2 linked regions of the Magnetococcus marinus MC-1 genome follow. The protein of the gene in region 1 binds, or shares a complex with, the protein of each later gene. Links are inferred from orthologs where the notes say so. Each region holds a gene or a part of one and is shown on either strand. Other genes may lie near its edges.

What was found.
Region 2: the proteins of pnp (region 1) and MMC1_RS09055 are in contact, whole or in part, in a cryo-EM structure (PDB 9QH0), measured with the Escherichia coli proteins. The link is inferred for Magnetococcus marinus MC-1 from one-to-one orthologs.

The regions. Positions count from the first base shown.
Region 1 is NC_008576.1:4,670,903-4,678,433, forward strand. The notes cover bases 3,722-6,706. They hold pnp (polyribonucleotide nucleotidyltransferase), read right to left. Parts: upstream 6,275-6,706; coding sequence 4,169-6,274; downstream 3,722-4,168. Other genes in these bases: MMC1_RS19130 (tetratricopeptide repeat-containing sulfotransferase family protein), read left to right, coding at 3,722-3,925; rpsO (30S ribosomal protein S15), read right to left, coding at 6,351-6,620; truB (tRNA pseudouridine(55) synthase TruB), read right to left, coding at 6,651-6,706. Outside these bases: MMC1_RS19120 (thioredoxin family protein), read left to right, coding at 107-628; MMC1_RS19125 (ATP-binding cassette domain-containing protein), read right to left, coding at 681-1,322; MMC1_RS22005 (hypothetical protein), read right to left, coding at 1,480-1,632; more of MMC1_RS19130, read left to right, coding at 2,012-3,721; more of truB, read right to left, coding at 6,707-7,531. UniProt on the Escherichia coli protein: Involved in mRNA degradation. Catalyzes the phosphorolysis of single-stranded polyribonucleotides processively in the 3'- to 5'-direction. Also involved, along with RNase II, in tRNA processing.
Region 2 is NC_008576.1:2,191,080-2,199,173, reverse strand. The notes cover bases 1,626-5,173. They hold MMC1_RS09055 (Rne/Rng family ribonuclease), read left to right. Parts: upstream 1,626-2,018; coding sequence 2,019-4,973; downstream 4,974-5,173. Outside these bases: MMC1_RS09065 (HAD family hydrolase), read right to left, coding at 1-658; MMC1_RS09060 (RluA family pseudouridine synthase), read right to left, coding at 655-1,605; MMC1_RS09045 (hypothetical protein), read left to right, coding at 5,665-5,943; MMC1_RS09040 (DegQ family serine endoprotease), read right to left, coding at 6,089-7,558; MMC1_RS09035 (SoxR reducing system RseC family protein), read right to left, coding at 7,792-8,094. UniProt on the Escherichia coli protein: Endoribonuclease that plays a central role in RNA processing and decay. Required for the maturation of 5S and 16S rRNAs and the majority of tRNAs. Also involved in the degradation of most mRNAs.

The sequences.
Region 1 (7,531 bases):
GTAAAAATGTTAATAAAGAGATCTCCTCCCATTGTAAAGGTGAAACCCAAAAAATACACACCTTTTTTTGTGGATATGTTTTTTCTAAAACACAAGGAAGCACCTTATGCGACATTTGCTCATGGTTACGCTATTAAGCGGGCTTTGGCTGTTCCCGGCTACGGCTCAGGCGCTGGTCAATGAACCCTTTTTCCAGGACTCTTTTTTGGATATGGCCGAGGATGCCGCAACCGCAGCCCAGCACCAGAAGATCTATATGGTCTTCTACGAGCAAGAGGGCTGCCCCTACTGTGTACAGTTACATCAAGAGACACTGCCCGACCCCCAAGTACAGGCCTATATGAAGGCCCATTTTTATCCTGTTATATTGGATATTTATGGTGCCCGTGAGGTTACCGATTTTCAGGGCAACGCCACCCAGGAGAAGGCCTTTGCGCGGGCCCAACGGGTGCACTTCACCCCCACGGTTATCTACTATGATGGTACCGGGCGAGAGCTGTTTCGCCTAGCGGGATTTTGGAAGCCCATGCACTTTAAAGCTTCCATGCGCTATGTTCAGGAAGGACATTATAAGAACATGAATTTTCAAGATCTTATCCGTAAGATTGTACAAGAACAGCAGCCCTGATCCGCCCTGCCCGGCGCACCCCCCTGCTGGGGGTGCGCCGTATCGGGGGACGCTAGCCCAACGGGATTAAGCCCTGGTGGCTTAACTGATAGATCGACTCGGCAAACGCCCGTGCTCGGCTCAAGCGACTGGTAAACACCACCAACCCGCCAGGCCGTTGTTTTAAACAGTCGGCCCATGCCACTTCCCCGGCTTCAGACAGCGCATTACCGGGCTCATCCGCCAGCAACAGGGGGGGCTGGTGCAGCAGCACCGACAGCAACGCCACCCGCGCCCGTTGGGCCGCAGAGAGTTGATTCAGCGGACGCGACCACCACGCGGCCTCCACACCACAGCAGGCCAGCCACGGCTGCACCCGTGCATCTAGGGGTCCACTCAGCGCAGGCTCACAGCCAAACCCCACCTCATCCCCCACATGGGCGGTCAGAAAATGGCGCTCCGGCTGGTGGAACAACACCCCCAGACGCTGTGCCCGCTCCGCAGCGCTCCACTGCCCCAGGGGTTTACCATCCACCACCACCACCCCCTGCTCAGCAGGTAGCAGGCCGGCCATAACCCGCAGCAGTCGGCTCTTACCCACGCCCTCCTCCCCCACAATGGCTATGGAGGAGCCCCCCTCAACCGTTAAGCTTATAGGGGCCATGGCGGGCGCCCATACCACATCCTGCAAGCTCAGTCGTAACGATCTGCTCATCTGCACCCTTGATCCTTTTCCATCCGTCGCTCATCCCATGCCACCTATGGCCTGAACACCCTAAACACGCCCCTTCACCCTACCCCCACAACCTACCGCCCCTTATGGCGTTTCGATACCATAAAAAGTAGTTAAATATATAATATATATAACACTATTAAATTTTAGCGCCTATGGGCCGCCATGGCAGACTCTCATAAAACCTTTGCACCAATGTATAGGCATCGTCAAAATCCGGCACTTCATCAACTTCAGCCGTGATGGTTTCCCACTCTTTTTTGGCGGCATCATAGACCTTTTTTTCTCTCATGCGCATACCTGTAGGGGTCTTATTTAGGCGTTTTTCCGATTTCTCCACAGTACGGTCATTTTGTAGATTCAGCTTATTATGTATGATAAAATTTAAATGAAACGTCCAAAGGACGTTTCATTTAAATGTATTAATGGATCAGCATCTTTGTAAATGCCCCCATTCACCCGTTTATCTTTCCTAATGACCAACTTTGGAGTTCCTTCTATTTAAGGCCGCTCCACCTGTGACTGAAACACCCTTCACTCCCCTAACAAGCACCGCCTTGGCCTGTGCGATGCCAACTACCCCTGGCGCAACTTTCCCGCTACCATAGGGGCATGCTCTGGATCATTCCCACCGCCCATAACCACGGTCGTACCTCATGAGGAATACCCCCATGCCCCCACTACCTCTGCAACAGATCCAGACCCATATGGATGCCCAAGCGTGGCCACAAGCCTGGCAACTCTGCCAAGCCCAACTGCAAAAAAATCCTGACCATGGACCCCTGCTCACCCTAGCGGGTGAGATTCTTATACGTACCAGCCACTTTAAAGAGGCCGCCGCCCTGTTACAACGGGCCCTGCAACAGCTACCCGACAGTAGCACTGTCTACCATCTCTTGGGACGGGTCATGCTGCTGCTCCAAGAACCTGTCATCGCCGGACGTATTCTCCATGAGGGGCTAAGCAAAGATCCCGAACACGCCCCACTGCGCGAGGCTCTGGCCGATCTACAGAGCGCGCAACAAACCTGGAGCGATGCCATACGCAACTATCAGCTACTGCTGAGCACCCAACCAGAAAATCCTGATCTGCACCGCAAATTGGCCGATGCGCTGCGGGAGCACAAAGATTTTCACACCGCCGAAATACACTACCAACAGGCCCTAGCCCTCAATGATCAATCCGCCGCCAGTTGGCACGGTTTGGGGCAGTTGGAACTTGCGCGGCAGAATGGGGCGCTGGCCGAACAGCATTTTTTAAAGGGGCGTAAATTCAGCAACCACCCCGCCGCTTTTGATAACAGTATTGGTCTGGCTCGCCTAGAGGATGGGCGGGTAAACGAAGCCATCGCCGCCTTCAAACAGGGGCTGGAGGCCGAACCCCATGCCGCTTTTATTCAAATCAACCTCGCCAATGCGCTACGGGCCTCTGGGGATTTTGCCGCCACCCAAGCTCTGTTTGAAGAGGGGGTCGCACACCACCCGGAACACCCCTTTTTTCTGACCGGCCTCGCTCAAATGGTGCGCCAGAGCGATCCCCACAGCGAACTGATCCAGCGCATGGAGCAGATGGTGCAACACCCGGATATGGTCGAGCAAGAACGCATCGCCATGCTCTACACCCTCGGTCGGGCGCTGGATCAAAGCCATGCCTATGACCGCGCTTTTACCGCCTACCAACAGGCCAACCGCCGTCGTTATCAGAGCCAAGGGCTTACCGATCTACACATCAACATAGACCTGATCGCCCGCATTCGTACCCTCTTTAACCGCCCCCAAGCCACCCTGGTCCCCAACCACAGCGATGGCGTGGTTCCCCTCTTCATCGTGGGCATGTTTCGCTCGGGCTCAACCCTGATCGAGCAAATTTTAGGCTCCCATCCCCAGGTCGCCACCACCGGCGAACGCCCCCACATCGCCAACCTCTTACACCAGATGCCCCAACGGCTGGGCACCACAGTGGTTTTTCCAGACTGTTTTTCCGCATTAAAACCGGACCAAGCTCAACCCATGGCGCAAGAGTATCTTGATGCCCTACGCAGCAGTTGTGATGCCCCCAACGACCCCACCATCACCCATATTACCGACAAATTACTGTTTAATTTTCTCTATCTGGGGGTAATCGCGGCGCTCTTTCCCCATGCCCGCATCATCCACAGTGTGCGTGATCCACGGGATACCTGCCTCTCTATCTATTTTCAAAATTTTACCCGTGGTCAGCGCTTTATGCAGAGCCTCGAAGAGACCGCCCATTACTACCGCGCCTATGCCGATCTTATGCGCCTTTGGCACCGTGTATTGCCCATGCCCATCCATGATGTCGTCTACGAAAAGATGGTGGAAGATCCCGCCAGCGAGGTCAAAAAACTGCTGGAATTTGTGGGCCTGCCCTGGGACGATGCCTGCATGAACCACCACCAAAACCGTCGCTCCGTGCAGACCGCCAGCAGCCAGCAGGTCCGGGAACCCATCTATCAACACGCCAAACAGCGATGGAAAAATTATGAAAAACATCTGCATGGCCTACAGCAGATTCTAACCGAGCCCCAAAGCCCCACGTTGCCCAACCACCCTGCGGCATCTTGAGCAGGCAGCGGCACCACGGGCACACAGCGGTTCGCTAGCCCCTACACTGGCGACGATTGCCTTAGCTTGCCACACAACCTTTGCCACACCTGAGCACGTTCTTCCATAAGCGTCACGTTACGTCTACGGGTGTAGCTGCCCTCTCGACGGTACTTGCTTTCCCCAATAGGGTGCCGCTTTTTCCTAATAAAAAAAGGCCCGTCACAGACGGGCCTTTTTTATCCTACCAAGAGACCACCGCGTTTACTCAGCAGCGCCCTCTTCCATCTCTTTCATAGTCAACTTCACACGACCCTGACGGTCTACATCCAGTACCTTAACCGTCACCACATCTCCCTCTTTCACCACATCCGTCACATTCTGCACACGACGGTTGGCTAACTGGCTAATGTGGACCAAACCATCCTTGTTGGGCAGAATGTTTACAAAGGCACCAAAGTCGGTAATACGTACCACCTTGCCCTCATAAACCTGACCCTTTTCCACCTCGGCCACAATGGACTTGATAATCTTCACCGCCTGCTCAGCCGAAGCCTGATCGCTGGAGGCAATGCGAATGGTACCATCATCCTCAATATCAATGGCACAACCGGTCTCTTCGGTAATGCTACGGATCACCTTACCACCAGAACCAATCACCTCACGAATCTTGTCCGGATGGATCTTCATGGTGTGAATGCGCGGCGCATAGGCCGACATCTCAGCACGATGGGTGGTCATGGCCTTGCCCATCTCACCTAAGATGTGCAAACGACCCGCACGGGCCTGTTCCAGTGCTTTGGCCATAATCTCACGGGTAATCCCCGTGATCTTAATGTCCATCTGCAACGCCGTAATGCCGTCGGCATTACCCGCCACTTTAAAATCCATGTCGCCCAGGTGATCTTCATCACCCAAAATATCCGACAGCACCGCGTACGCATCACCCTCTTTGACCAAACCCATGGCAATACCAGCGACCGGGGCCTTGATGGGCACACCAGCATCCTGCATCGCCAATACCGCACCACACACCGTCGCCATGGAAGAAGAGCCGTTGGATTCGGTAATCTCTGAGGTAATACGCAGCGTGTAAGGGAAAACCTCCGCTGAAGGCACAATGGCCGTCAACGCACGGGTCGCCAACTTGCCATGACCAATCTCGCGACGGCCAGGCGCCCCCATACGGCCAGTTTCACCCACACAGTAGGGAGGGAAGGTGTAGTTCAGATAAAAACGGTCCCGATACTCGCCAGAGAGGGTCTCCACAATCTGCTCATCACGGGAGGTCCCCAACGTCACCGTCGCAATGGCCTGGGTCTCACCACGGGTAAACAGCGCCGTACCATGCACACGGGGCAGAATGCTAACCTCACAGGCGATGGGACGGATATCGGTCAAACCCCGACCATCCACACGCTTGCCCTGCAACACATTTTGACGCAGTGTGCGGGACTCAATCTTTTTAAACAGACTGGCCACCTCTTCGCTGCGCTTGACGCTCTGACCATCCACTTCAATGGTGCCCAAAGCCTCCATCGCAGCGGCCTTTACCTGAGCCACCGCCTCATAACGGGCCATCTTCTCAGGAATGGCATAAGCCTCCGTCACTTGTGCGGCAAACTTGTCGTTCATCTCCGCCAGCAGCGCTTCATTGACCTGCACAGGCTCAACCACCCAGCGGGGCTTACCAGCCTCTGCCACCAACTCTTCAATGGCGGTAATCACGGGTTGAAACGACTCGTGCGCAAACATGACGCAGTCAAGCATCTCATCTTCGCTCAAGAAGTCCACTTCCGACTCCACCATGGTCACGGCACTACGGGTACCGGCAACCACCAGATCCAGACGACTTGCGGCCAACTGATCAACCGTGGGGTTGAGTACCGGCTTGCCATCAATAAAACCCACCCGCGCCCCACCAATGGGACCCTCGAAGGGTACACCCGACAGCGCCAAGGCTGCCGAACAACCGATCAAAGCGGCAATGTCCGACGGATAGTCAGGATCATAAGAGAGCACCTGAGCCACCACCTGGGTCTCGTTCATGAAACCCTTGGGGAACAGCGGACGAATGGGACGGTCAATCAAACGCGAAGTTAATACTTCACGTTCCGAAGGACGGGTTTCACGCTTAATAAAGCCGCCAGGAATTTTACCAGCAGCCCAAAATTTCTCTTGATAATGAACGCTAAGGGGAAAAAAATCCTGACCGGCACGCATGCTGGTCTCTGCCACAGCCGTGACCAGCACAACGGTATCACCATAGGTTACCATGACGGCACCATTGGCTTGACGGGCTACACGACCCGTTTCCAGCGTGATGGTTTTCTCGCCGAATTGAACACTCTTAGTATGAATGTTAAACATACAGAACCTTCCGATTATACGGTGGGGTAGATAGATTTTACCGGGCTGTGTTGGGCACAGCCCGGTAAAGGCGAGGTTACTTACGCAGACCCAGACGCTTAATCAGATCCTGATAGCGCGAACGATCTTCTTTTTGAACATATGAGAGCAGACGGCGACGCAGGCCAACCATCTTCAGCAGACCACGACGGCTATGGTGATCTTTGTTGTGACCACGCAAATGATCGGTCAAGTTGTTAATGCGCTCCGTCAAAATGGCCACCTGCACCTCGGGGGAGCCGGTATCATTCTCTTTGGTCGCATATTCAGCAATCAGCTCTTGTTTGCGCTCGGCAGTAATCGACATCGTTCACTCCTTGATTAAGTTGTTGGCCCTTCATTGGGCCGTTGGGTCACTGCCTGGTGTCTCGTCCAGATGAAAGAGCCGCGTCGGTTTAATCCGCCGCAAACCTTGCAGATCAGCTTGCGCTGAGATCTCCCCCAGCAGGCCAAACTGGCCGTCGGGATCCTGCAAACGCACCATCCCCGCCGGGGTTGCTGCATCCTCCACCTCAACCTCCTGCCCTTGGCGCAGGCGGTACCAAGCGTTCCCTGTCATCCGTAGAGCCGGGATGTCGTCCAGCACCCGGTCAACAGGGTATAAAATCTCCTGTAGCCTACCCTCACTACAGGCTTCACGCAATTGTTCCAATGTAACAGCATCATTTAGGCCAAAACCCATGGTACCGGTACGCAGTAGACGCACCAGATGCGCCCGGCTATGCAGCGCCCGGGCAATGTCCACCCCCAGCGAGCGAATATAGGTGCCTTTCCCACACGCTACATCCAAAACGGCGGTATCTGCTTCAAATCCAACCAGTTCAAGGCGGTCAATTCTAACACGTCGCGAGGCCAATTGCACCTCTTCTCCGCGTCTGGCCCGTTTATAAGCCCGCTCACCGTCTACCCTAAGCGCCGAAAAAACCGGGGGAACCTGTTCAATTTCACCCATAAATTGCGGGAGCACAGCCCGCAACTCTGCCTCGCTAGGCACCCGCCCTTGCTCTTCCAACAGCACGCCGGTTAGATCGCCGCTGTCGGTCTCCTGGCCAAACTTTAACCAGCAACGGTAGCTTTTATCCCCATTCAGCACCATACCGCTGGTCTTGGTGGCCTCCCCCAAAGCAATGGGCAAAACCCCCTCAGAAAAGGGATCCAAAGTACCCCCATGACCGGCCTTATTGGCCTTGGTGGTGCGGATCACCCGCTCCACAACCT
Region 2 (8,094 bases), 2.5 Mb from region 1 along the record:
CCGGTTTTAAGCTTAGCACCTGGGGAATTTCTGCAATCCAATGGGTCGGACGACAGCGCTCAAGCAGCTCCTGTGGATGACAACCCGATGGGAATGCACAGGTATCTACCCCAGCGGCGCGCCCCATATCCATATCAAAGGTGGTATCCCCCACCATCAGGGTTAACGCCGCGGGTATCAGGGTTGCATCCAAGATCTGCTGCACCATACCCGGATGGGGTTTAGAGGGGGCACAATCGGCGGTTTTAACCAGCGTAAAAAGCCCCTCTAAGTGATGTTCCGCAATGGTGCGCTGCATGCCCGCCATGGATTTACCGGTGGCCACCGCAAGGGTTACCCCTGCGCTCTTTAGTTGCTCCAAGGTCTCACGCACACCGGGAAACAGCGGGTGCTGGAGTAACTTATCATCGGCCATGGTGCGGTAGATACGCCGGTAGGCATCCACCACCTGTTGCCGTTGTTCAGCACTGGCCTCTGGCAACAGCGCCAGCGCCGCTTGATCCAGCGAGAGCCCTACAATGGCCCCCGCTTGAGCGTGGCTCACCGTGGGTAAACCGGCCTCCTCAAGGGCTAAATTCAACACCCTGGCTATTCCCCCCTGGCTATCGACCAGAGTGCCGTCACAATCAAAAATCACCAACGCATACTCGCTTGTCACGATCGCACCTCTTGCCGCTTTAAGCCTTCCAAGACCCGCGTCAATTCATCATCCAAAGGGGCTTGATAAGCGAGTTTCTGTTCATTTTCCGGATGCCGAAACGCTAGCTCAGAGGCATGTAAAAAGAGTCGTTTAAGGCCACGCTCCCGCATCCATTTGTTAAACGCCTTATCCCCATATTTGCCATCTCCGGCAACGGGGTGCCCCAACCACTGCATATGCACCCGTATCTGGTGGGTACGCCCTGTTTCCAGCTGTACTTCCAGCAGCGAAGCGACACCATAGCTGCGTAATACCCGATAGTGGGTAACCGCCCGTTGCCCCCCCTGCTCCACCACCACCATACGTTCACCGCCGCGCACATTGCCCTTACTCAAAGGCTGGTTAATCACCCCTTGCCGCGCTGCGGGCACCCCTTGTACCAGGGTTAAGTAGGTTTTTGTTACCTGATTTTCCCGCATCGCTTCGGTCAATAACCGCACAGCCCGAGGGCGCAGACCAAACAGCAACAGCCCGGAGGTCTCTTTATCCAAGCGGTGGCACAGTTCAGCCTGGGCCTCAATGCCCAGTTTTTCTAAGCTGGCCCGCACCGCATCGACCACCCCCCACTGGTGACCACTACCCCCATGTACCGGTATACCGGCAGGTTTGTTGAGCACTAAAATCCAGCCATCCCGATGCAGAGTTCTGGCTTCCACATCGGCTGATTGATGGAGAATTTTCTCCTTATTGGGGTGTTCCAACTCCTCGGCGGTGGGAGGGGTTACTGGTGGCAGTCGCACCCAATCCCCAAAGGCCAAACGCCGATCCCCCCGGGCGCGCCCCTTGTTAACCCGTACCTGACCGGTGCGCATTAAACGCTGGATCAGGGAAAATGGTACGCTGGGAAACTGGCTTTTTAAAAACTTGTCCAGTCGCGATCCAGCATACTCTTCGTCCACTTGCACAGTGCGGACAGCTGTTGGTTTCGAATTTTCCGGCACGGTTCGTTGCTTTTCTGGATAGAGGTACGTAGAATCATGGACCGAAAGCTTACCGAACCCGGGATGAAAAGTCCCTGTCAGAACGTACAGCCATGCAAAATGTACCTCTGTTTTTTCGGTATCTCTTTTGAATAATTCATTTTTTTTAATTTATTTTTTTATACTTTGCAGGCTGCTCAATCTTTATTAAGCCTGAAGTTGGTTTTTTTATGAATCAGTCAGTTTGGCGGTTGGCAAGCTTGCCCCGCCTGAAAAAAACATACATCGGCCCCTCTTTTTGGCGGCGGTCCTACCCACCCACACATAATAAGGGTGGCCCCATGGTCTGCAAACAAACGCTGAAGCGGGACGATTAACCCACGGAGTTAGAGAGACACATGACCAAGCGTATGCTGGTAGACGCCACCCATCCGGAAGAGGTGCGTGTCGCCATTGTCCAAGATCAACGTCTGATTGATCTGGATATCGAAACCTGCACCAAGGCACAGATCAAAGGTAATATCTACCTTGGCCGGGTAACCCGGGTTGAACCTTCTTTACAAGCCGCCTTTGTCGATTTTAATGATGGCCGACAGGGTTTTCTCTCTGTCAACGACATCAACCCCAAATATTATCCACCCGAATTCCGCCCTGAGCCCGATCCCATAGAGGATATGGATGAGCAGGAAGAGCCTGAAGATCTCAGCGATGAGATGGATGGCGAAGAGGGGGATGACAGCGATGATGAACCCGGCAACGAGGATGGTGCCGATGATGACGCCAGCCAAGGGGATGCTAGTAGCGAAGCAGAAGCCAAGCCCCGCGAACCCAGCCAAAGCGAGCGCCCAGCCCGACGCCCCCGCAATAATGAGCGCGCCAACCGGGGTAACCGCCGTCGGCATATTCCCATCCAGGATATTCTAAAAAAGGGCCAACTTCTTCTATTACAGGTTGTTAAAGAGGCCCGTGGTACCAAGGGCGCTTCCCTAACCACCAATATTTCCTTGGCCGGACGCTACACCGTTTTATTGCCGGAAAACTCGGGTGGTGGCGGGATCTCCCGTAAAATCATGGATAATCAAGCCCGTAAGGCGCTTAAAACCATGCTCACTGAGATGGAGATTCCCCAAGAGGTTAGTTTGATCATCCGCACCGCTGGCATGGAGCGCACCAAGCGTGAAATTGCTCGCGACATGAGCTACCTAACCCGCTTGTGGAAAACCATTCAAGAAAAGGTTGAGCAGCACAACACCCCCACCTTGATCCATGAAGAGGGGGATTTAATTATTCGCACCATCCGCGACCTCTACTCCACCGACATGGAAGAGATTTTGATTGATGGGGGCGAAGCCTACCGTCGCGGTAAAGATTTTATGCGTCTGCTCATGCCCCGCTATGTCAAGGCGGTGCAACCCTATAAAGATCGCATCCCGCTCTTCTCCCGCTATCAGGTTGAACACCAGATCGAATCCATGCATGAGCGTACCATCTCGCTCAAAGCGGGGGGTTATCTGGTGATTGAACCCACCGAAGCGCTTGTCTCCATTGATATTAACTCCGGTCGCTCCACCAAAGAAAAAAATGTGGAGAACACCGCCTTTAAGACCAACATGCAAGCGGTGGATGAGATCGCCCGCCAGCTGCGTCTGCGGGATTTGGGCGGTTTGATCGTGATCGACTTTATCGATATGGAGGAGAAAAAGCACAATCTTGAGGTTGAAAAACGCCTCAAAGAGGCGCTTAAAGGGGACCGGGCCAAGATTCAGTTGGGAAAAATCTCTCAATTTGGTCTGCTGGAACTCTCACGCCAACGCATGAAACCAGCCTTTAACGAGAGTAACCGTGAGGTCTGCCCCCGCTGTACCGGGCTGGGCACCATCCGTTCGGTGGAGTCCACCGCCATCCGCCTATTCCGTTGCATTGAGGAGGATATTAGCTCGGGCCGTTTCTCCAAATTGATCTACTTTGCCCCTGCGGATGTTGCCAACTATTTGCACAATCGCAAGCGTTTTCAAATGGTGCAGTTGGAGCAAGAGAACAATCTAGAATTGCTGATTGAGATTGATCCAGAGCTGCAAACACCTCATTTCCGCAAAGAGCGTATTGCCCGCCCTGTGCAAGATGAGCCGGTCGTAAAAGAGCGTCCTGAGCCTGAAGAGCCCACTCTCGTGAGCGAAGAGGATGAGCCCCAAGAGCTTATGGATGACGCCGCTGAAGGGGGAGAAGAGAACCGCACCGACCCCAAAAAGCGCAAACGCCGGCGTAAACGTCGTCGCGGCGGCCGTGAGCGGGAAGAAGGCGCAATGGGGGAAGAAACCACCTCTCTGAATGAGGAGGAGATGCCATCCACCGAGGCACCTGCGATGGATGATGAAGCGGATGATGAGGGCGATGGCGATGAGCAAGCCAACCCATCAGAGAGCGCTGAAACCACGCCTGACTCACCCAGCAAGCGCCGCCGTCGTCGCCGCCGCCGTCGTCGTAGCACCAGCCAGGAGGAGAGCGCTCCACGCCTAGACAGCGGCGATGAGGAACAAGCGATCCATGGGGATGAGCCATCGCCCAGCCCTGAGGATCAACCGCAACAGCGTGATGAACACCCTGTCACCCTCAGCGATGTGCTTCATAGCCTGCCTACATCGGTCACCCCGCTGCTGATGGAAGAGCCTGATACGCCGCAGCCGGTACTGCTGATCGACCCACCGACCATGCCAATCAAGCATGAGGTGGAGATAGAGACGCCCCAGCCAAGTGTGCTGCTGCCCGAAGATCCCCAGCCCGCCATTGTGGAGCGCACACAGAGCACCTTGCCTGGACTGGAAGTGGAGCCCCCTCTACAAGAGCAAGTGGCGGTGAAAAAACCAGTACGCAGACGCCGTAAACCTGCGGTCAAAAAGCCCAGTGCAGAAACCGCTGAAAGTGTCGTCTCTGCCCAAGAGGTGGAGAACCATGCCACGGCAAGCGTGACCCCGGCGGCAGCTGAAAATGTACAGGATAAAGCCTCCATCGCGGCTGATCCCGACGCGGGTGTAACAACTGACGTTGCTGCGGGAGATCACCCAACACCAAGCGAGGGCGCGGAACCACCCAAGCAGCGACGCCGGAGCAGCACACCCCGTAAGCGTGCGACACCAAAAGCTGACACCGCAGCGGAGACAGCCGCACCGACCACTACGCCTGAGGCGCCGGTTGTTGAAACGCCCGCAGAGACGCCCGCAGCCACCACCGAGGCTAAACCAAAGGCGGTTCGAGCTCCCCGTAAGCGTACCGCAACCCCACGTAAGCGTGCGACAGCGGCCAAACCAGCGGCTGAAGAGAGCCACCAAGGGGAAGCCGTTCCTGACGAGGTGTAAATAACCGCTTTTGCCCAATCTATGCAGGCAATGGCCTGTTCCACAAGCCGCGCTATTCGACTAAGAATGGCGCGGCTTTTTTGTGTGCCCTGCCGGGCACACAAAAAAAATGGGGAGCCCATCGGGCTCCCCATCTCTTTTTCCTATGTTCTGATGGATGTTTTACAACACCCCACGGAACACGGCCTGCTTATCCTAGACCAGCTAGAGAAGCGCGGCGCAGCTTTTTACGCAGACGACGAATTGCCTCAGCCTTCTTACGACGGCGGCGCTCGGAGGGCTTTTCGAAGAACTTACGTTTCTTCATCTCGCGGAACATCCCCTCGCGGTTCATCTTTTTCTTCAGAACGCGAATCGCCTGGTCCACATTGTTATCATAGACATCAACCCGCACAGTACATCACCCCCTCTCAAGGTTTGGCTTGGGTTGTATGGAAAAAAATCCATTAACAGGAAACGCGGCATAATAGCGGCTCACCCTCCCATGCGCAAGGAAAAACTTCCATAAAAGCAACAAATGCGATCACTATTTATAGGACAATACGGTATACCTGCCGTGTCCTATTTTTCCAATCGTTGCAAGCAATTGAAAATTGAATTATTCTAAAAATAACGAAGAGTGAGGGGGCCGTTCCTACAAATCTCGGCAGCCCCGTTCGCCACAACAAAAAAAGGATAAAGGGGAAACATCATGGCCGTTTCCGGTGTCTCCGCAGGGGGAACCCTAAGTCTGGCGCAAAATGCAAGGCGCCTGGACCAAAATCAGAGCAACATTAACAATATTACCAGTTCCAGGCAGCAAACCTTGAACGCTGATGACACCGGCCTAAACAGTCAAACCCGCCGTGTAAACAGCCTTACCCGCACGGGTGACGATGGCTTTATGTCCGAAAATGCCAGCAAGGTGGTTTTGCCCGACGTAAACAGCTCTGCCGCACGTCCTGGTGGGATTATTGATATCTTTGTGTGAGACGGCTTGGCACAGGATTAAAACCCGGCAACGCCAGTGGGATTGCTCTGCTGGCGATCCAGAGCGGAACAACTCTACTTTAGTGGCAACGCAAAAAAGCCCCGACAATTTCCAGTCGGGGCTTTTTTATGGCACTTGGTAAAGTTTACTTAACCCGAATAGGCACGAACAACGGCTCTCCAGCACGAAGCACATAGACCAACGCCATGCTATCGGCCTTAACGCCCTTGAGCACCTTTACCAAATCATCCACATCTTTGATAGGCTTACGGTCAAACTGTGTAATCACATCCCCCGTGCGCAGACCCGCTTGCACGGCACTGCCATCCGCCTCCAAAGCGGTAATGACCACCCCTTTGGCATCGTCGGGTAGCTTCATGCGCTCCATCAACTCGGTGGTCACTTGGCTAACCCGCAACCCTAAACGCTCTTTCACGGCGCTGCTATCCGCCTTTTTCTCGCCAGAGGCTGCACGGCCATCTTCATCAGCCGCCACTTTATCATCATCCAGTTTAGCAATGCCGACCCATAGGGTGCGCTCTTTACCTTCGCGTATCACCTTAACCGGTACCCGTGTCCCCACCGGCGTATTCGCCACAATGGCGGGTAGGCTGTTCATCTTGGTGACCTCCTTTTCATTAAAGGAGATAATCACATCCTCGGGATGGATGCCCGCTTTGGCCGCTGGACTATCTTCGATAACCTCGGCCACCAACGCACCCACGCGATCTTTAAGATGCATCGCTTCGGCCAGCTCTTTGGTGATGGTCTGTATGCGTACCCCAAGCCAACCACGCTCGACAAAGCCCTTATTTTTCAACTGCTCCATCACATGACTGGCCAGATTAACCGGTATGGCAAAACCAACCCCTACACTGCCACCACCACGGGAATAAATGGCGGTGTTAATGCCCACCACATCCCCGTCCAAATTAAACAGTGGCCCGCCCGAATTGCCAGGATTGATGGCCGCATCGGTCTGAATAAAATTATCATAAGGACCTGCCCCAATCACCCGCCCTTTGGCGGAGATAATCCCGACTGTCACCGTCTCTTCTAGCCCAAACGGGTTGCCGATGGCCATCACCCAAGAACCCACCTCTGCCTTGGACGAATCCCCAAGCTTGGCCACAGCCAGCGGCTTGTCGGTATGGATACGAATCAGGGCTAGATCGGTTTTTTTATCTTTACCAACCACCTCGGCCCGATATTCCGTCTCATCATAGAGCTTGACGGTAATCTCAGTCGCCTTATCAATCACATGATGGTTGGTAAGAATATAGCCCGCGGCATCGACAATAAACCCCGAGCCCAGGGAGTTGGTTTTAAACGAGCGGTCTTGATCGGGCAGACGGTCAAAAAAGTGTCGAAAGAGGTCCTCAAAGGGGGTCCCCTCAAACTCGTTCTGGCCATGTTTTTTTGGTATTTTATTTGAATTTTCGACGGTTTGAGTGGTGCTGATATTGACCACTGCGGGTTTAAGCCTTTTGACCAGCGGCACAAGATTGGGAAAACCGCCCTCCGCGTAAGCTTGGGGCAGCGAGACCGCCACCAACGCCAGCATGGAGAGCCCCCCGACCAAGGCGCGCGCGCCAAATTTGCATGCGTGTATCATGAATCTACCCTCAAATACTAAGAGAAATCCAACCACGGCCTGCCTTACAGCACACCATAGTATCTTATCTTTTGGTCACTTCCCCTGCGTTGGGTGGTGACCTGCTGACGAACTCAAAGCGCACCGTATGACCCACCATGGGGCAGGCACAAGGGTACGACAGGCAAACGGCCCCCTCAAGGGGGTATATGTTACGCCTTAAACGCTCAGGTCTCTACAAACCCTTCGTTTTATTAATGGGTGGGAAATATAGGAATATGGGTAGGATGCAATATGGAGCGGACCACCGGCATATTTTCGGGCTTAATATCTTGACCTGCGTAAAAACGGCGAAGAAACAGAAAAGTCCCCCCAAGGGCCAATAAGCCACTCAAGGCACCTAACCCCTCTGCACTCTCCAGCTCCAAACCCAAACCAAGGGCAATGCTGCGCACCACCAAGCCTGTCACGATCAAAGCGATCATGGGCATGCCATAGGCCAAAAATGAGGCCGACAAAAAGGCCCCTTCCCGTATCTCCAAGACCACATTATCGCC